2 regions of the Halobacillus ihumii genome follow, and region 2 is predicted to be linked to the other one. Evidence: a T-box and tRNA genes for the amino acid it is inferred to sense, from the RefSeq annotation. Region 2 holds a T-box; the other holds one or more tRNA genes.

Region 1 (2,465 bases), 1.7 Mb from region 2:
AACGAATAGCACTTGGTCCCATATCAACACCTCGGCGCATTTGGCCTAAGTCCATAGGTACTCCAATTATAGATAGCTGTTTATTCATAAGTAATGTCCTCCTTTGTTTCTTTAATTGTAGACGTTTTCATACAAGTGGTTCAACCGCACATCTTTCTGCATATATATACGTTATTTGCACGCCAACAGCCAATCTAATGCATGAATAATATCTTTAGCAATCCATCTTATATCTAGTTTTACACCTGACTGTTGCCACTGTCTTAGTGAATCTCCTCCAGCGCCTGTAGTTACAAGGATTCCTTTACAACCAGCAAGTTCAGCTGCCTGCATGTCTGTCAAACGGTCACCTATCACATAACAATTCTCTGGTTGTAACCCATGATCTTCACAGGCACGTTCAATCATCCCCGTCTCCGGTTTTCGGCACCTGCACCCTGCTTTTGGCGTGTGGGGACAGACATAGACGCCATCAAGACCAAAACCGTTCATTTCTTCTTGAAAACTTTTAACAGTTGCATGCCCCTCAGCAATCCCAGGCTGATTGGTAAAGGAAAATAACTTCACACCATTCTCTTGCACCTCACAAAACTTAGCTTGAACACCCGGGTACAATTGAAATTCACCTGGATACTCAATTCTATCTGAGCCCCCCATAGTTCCATCACGATCGACAAAAATAGCTTTCACTAGTTTTCTCTCCTTTATGAAAGGATTTTTATATATTAGTAAGAACCAGAACGCATTAAAAAAAGCTGATATCTATCATGATATCAGCTTAAGCTTATATGTATTGGTGGAGCCTAGCGGGATCGAACCGCTGACCTCCTGCGTGCAAAGCAGGCGCTCTCCCAGCTGAGCTAAGGCCCCTAGAGTATTAATGAGAGACGGAATTGCTTATGCAATATCCGTCTCTCGGGATGAGCCATGGAGGGCTCGAACCTCCGACCCTCTGATTAAAAGTCAGATGCTCTACCAACTGAGCTAATGGCTCATATTTAATAATGACGCTCATACTTTCGTAAGTGATGCTCGTCGTGTTGCAAGGAAAACAGTGAAGCCGCACTCCTCGCAAGCCTGCAAGGAAGTAACGCAAGTAGCTGGCTTGCTCTACCAACTGAGCTAATGGCTCGTATTGAATAATGACGCTCATACTTTCGTAAGTCACACTCATCGTAAAAAGTATTCCTCTAAGTCAGTAACAAGAACGTTTATGTATTTCCTGTTAAATAAAAAAAGCCTTATTCCCTATTAAGATAAAATGGCTGGGCCAGCTGGATTCGAACCAGCGCATGACGGTACCAAAAACCGTTGCCTTACCGCTTGGCTATGGCCCAACATTACAAAAATAGTATGTACTGTTTAATAAATCTTATACGCTAAAAGATGTAATTTAATAATTAAATGGTGGAGGGAGCAGGACTCGAACCTGCGAACCCGATGGGAGCGGATTTACAGTCCGCCGCGTTTGGCCAACTTCGCTATCCCTCCATTGTTATACAAGCGTTAATGGTGCCGGCCAGAGGACTTGAACCCCCAACCTACTGATTACAAATCAGTTGCTCTGCCAGTTGAGCTAGGCCGGCGATAAATGGTGGAGGATGCAGGGCTCGAACCTGCGACCCCTTGCTTGTAAGGCAAGTGCTCTCCCAGCTGAGCTAATCCTCCGGGTTTTATGTAACAAGGCTTGGCAGTGTCCTACTCTCACGGGGATCAACCCGACTACCATCGGCGCTGAAGAGCTTAACTGCTGTGTTCGGCATGGGAACAGGTGTGACCTCTTCGCCGTCACCACCAAACCTTATTATTTTTCAAGGACAAGATATATTATATGACCCTTGAAAGAAAATTTCAAGGTTTTTTTTGAAAACCTTCAAAACTGGATAAGACATTCAAGTTATCAAACATTTAATGTGTACGTTTTCCTTATAGTTAAGTCATCGATTGATTAGTATCCGTCAGCTCCACGTGTCACCACGCTTCCACCTCGGACCTATCGACCTCATCGTCTCTGAGGAATCTTACTTACTTGGCGTAAGGGGAAATCTCATCTCAAGGGGGGCTTCATGCTTAGATGCTTTCAGCACTTATCCCGTCCACACGTAGCTACCCAGCGATGCTCCTGGCGGAACAACTGGTACACCAGCGGTGTGTCCATCCCGGTCCTCTCGTACTAAGGACAGCTCCTTTCAGATTTCCAACGCCCACGACGGATAGGGACCGAACTGTCTCACGACGTTCTGAACCCAGCTCGCGTACCGCTTTAATGGGCGAACAGCCCAACCCTTGGGACCGACTACAGCCCCAGGATGCGATGAGCCGACATCGAGGTGCCAAACCTCCCCGTCGATGTGGACTCTTGGGGGAGATAAGCCTGTTATCCCCGGGGTAGCTTTTATCCGTTGAGCGACGGCCCTTCCATACGGTACCGCCGGATCACTAAGCCCGACTTTCGTCCCTGCTCG
Region 2 (2,465 bases):
CATATGATGAATTTGTAGGTTCTGCTAGATTCTCTACTAGATTAAAGTCCAGTGCTTTCTCGTATTGTTCTTTCGTAATAGCTTCTGTTTCATACATTCTCTGTATTACTTCTTTCATGCGGTTAATTCCTGGCTGAAGCGCTTCCTCACTCTTTACCTCACCATTATTTTTAAATGGTGTGTACGCAAAGGGACTTTGTGGGAGCCCTGCGATGAAAGCAGCTTGAGGAATTGATAAATCCTTTGCGCTTACACCAAATATTCCTTCAGCAGCAGATTGAACGCCCGCTATGTTTTGGCCGTTGGCATTACGGCCAAAGGGAACAATATTTAAGTAGGCTTCTAGAATTTCTTCTTTCTCAAAGAAACGCTCCACCCTAAGGGCTATTAGCATTTCTTTTGCTTTTCGTTCAAAAGATACTTCATTCGTTAAAATTTGGTTTTTCACAAGCTGCTGTGTTAATGTACTACCACCCGTTTTAACTGCCGCGTTTGTTACCTCCTGCATGACAGCACGCATGACAGCTTTAGGAACAACTCCGTTATGTGTTTTAAAATAGGCATCCTCTGTTGCGATAACTGCATTTTTAAGATGCTTACTCATTTGATCTAATGGAACTTCCTCACGATATATATCTGATTGAATTTTCCCTAAGTAGTTTTCATCGTCAAAATAAATTTCCGATGTTTCTTCATAGTTATATATACTTTCACGCATTTCTGCCTCGCTTCTCATTGGCTCGTCCTTTACGAGCGAGGCGAAATATCCAGCTCCGACACCTCCTGCGAAGAATAGACCGACTACTCCAAGAATGATAAAAAACAATATAATATTCCAGGCCACATCGTAGCTGATGCGAGTATTCTTTTGAATGATTCCTCTCTCCCAAAGAGACTTAAGAGACTGAAAATCAAACTTTTTATTGTTCCCCATATATTATAAACCCTCCTAAATTCCACACTATATTATAACATATCAGTCGTTATAAGACACCGTTCGTCAAAGATTTACTGTTGCCTTTTCGAACAAGTTATGATAATAATGGAATACAGTTTAATTATTCGTGCGATGAATGACTGAAGTAGAGAGTGAATCACTTTTTCAGAGAGCTGACGGTTGCTGTGAGTCAGTAAATACTTACTCTTGAATTACGGTCTGGAGCAGTCTTTTGGCATGGCCAGAAGACGGTTGATTGTTCAACCGTTATCAATGGAGTGGCATGTTATGTGCAACAAGGGTGGTACCGCGAAAAGACCTCGTCCCTTTTAATAGGGAGGAGGTCTTTTTTGTTTTCAAAAATTCAAAAAAATAGAGGTGTTAAAGATTGGATATCTTAACGGATTTAGAGAAACGAGGGTTAGTTAATCAGGTAACTGATGAAGAAGGATTGCGTAAACATTTAAGTGAAAAGCAGGTAACGTTGTACTGTGGTTTTGATCCAACAGGCGACAGCCTTCATATTGGACATTTGGTGCCGGCCCTGTTATTGAAACGATTTCAGGAGGCTGGGCATAGGCCAATTGCTTTAGTTGGCGGCGGTACAGGGATGATAGGCGATCCCAGCGGTCGGTCTACTGAGCGTCAGTTAAACTCGGCTGATGTCGTGCTTGGATATAGTGAAAAACTGAGCCAACAGCTTGCTAAACTGCTTGATTTTGATAAAAAAGAAAATGCAGCTGTGGCAAGAAATAATCATGAATGGCTTTCGCAAATGACTATAATTGATTTCCTTCGCGATACAGGAAAACATTTTGGCATCAATTACATGTTGGCGAAAGATTCTGTTGAGTCTCGTATTGAAAGCGGCATAAGCTTCACAGAATTCAGTTACATGATTCTGCAAGCTTTAGACTTTCAACAGTTAAATGAAAAAGAAAATTGCACATTGCAAATTGGCGGGAGCGACCAGTGGGGCAACATAACCGCAGGACTTGAATACATTCGCAGGTCATCTTCTGGGGAAAAAGAAACGGAAGCCTTTGGGTTAACGATGCCGTTGATTACGAAAGCAGATGGTTCTAAATTCGGTAAAACAGCTGGCGGCGCAATCTGGCTGGATCCTGAGAAAACAACTCCATACGAGTTTTATCAGTTTTGGATAAATGCTGATGATCGTGATGTCGTGAAATTTTTGAAGTATTTCACATTCTTGGGTCATGATGAAATCGCTGAACTTGAGAAAGAAGTAGAAACACAGCCTGAGAAACGGGCAGCTCAAAGACGTCTTGCTGAAGAGATGACTCGCCTTGTGCATGATGAGGAGGCCTTGAAGCAAGCAGAACGAATTAGCGATGCTTTGTTTAGCGGAGATATAAAATCCCTTTCCGGGTCTGAGATAGAGCAGGGATTCAAGGATGTGCCGGCTTTTCATTCTGAGGATAAAGAACCAGCGCTAGTTGAATTGTTAGTTGCAGCTGGAATTTCTTCATCTAAGCGACAGGCGCGAGAGGATATTAAAAATGGA

What was found. The T-box of region 2 lies ahead of tyrS (tyrosine--tRNA ligase). A T-box ahead of a tRNA ligase gene usually reads a tRNA of that ligase, here a tRNA-Tyr.
Region 1: it encodes a tRNA-Tyr, which carries the amino acid that the T-box ahead of tyrS (tyrosine--tRNA ligase) is inferred to sense. The anticodon was not compared.

What each region holds. Positions count from the first base shown of each region.
Region 1 is NZ_CACVAO010000001.1:2,304,705-2,307,169, reverse strand. It holds gene rocF (arginase) at 1-88, opposite strand, end outside; gene G6R08_RS11540 (HAD-IIIA family hydrolase) at 172-690, opposite strand; tRNA gene G6R08_RS11535 (tRNA-Ala) at 795-870, opposite strand; tRNA gene G6R08_RS11530 (tRNA-Lys) at 922-994, opposite strand; tRNA gene G6R08_RS11525 (tRNA-Gln) at 1,263-1,337, opposite strand; tRNA gene G6R08_RS11520 (tRNA-Tyr) at 1,406-1,491, opposite strand; tRNA gene G6R08_RS11515 (tRNA-Thr) at 1,511-1,586, opposite strand; tRNA gene G6R08_RS11510 (tRNA-Val) at 1,593-1,668, opposite strand; rRNA gene rrf (5S ribosomal RNA) at 1,686-1,799, opposite strand; rRNA gene G6R08_RS11500 (23S ribosomal RNA) at 1,929-2,465, opposite strand, start outside.
Region 2 is NZ_CACVAO010000001.1:596,908-599,372, reverse strand. It holds gene G6R08_RS03245 (transglycosylase domain-containing protein) at 1-934, opposite strand, end outside; T-box leader at 1,061-1,268, shown strand; gene tyrS (tyrosine--tRNA ligase) at 1,326-2,465, shown strand, end outside.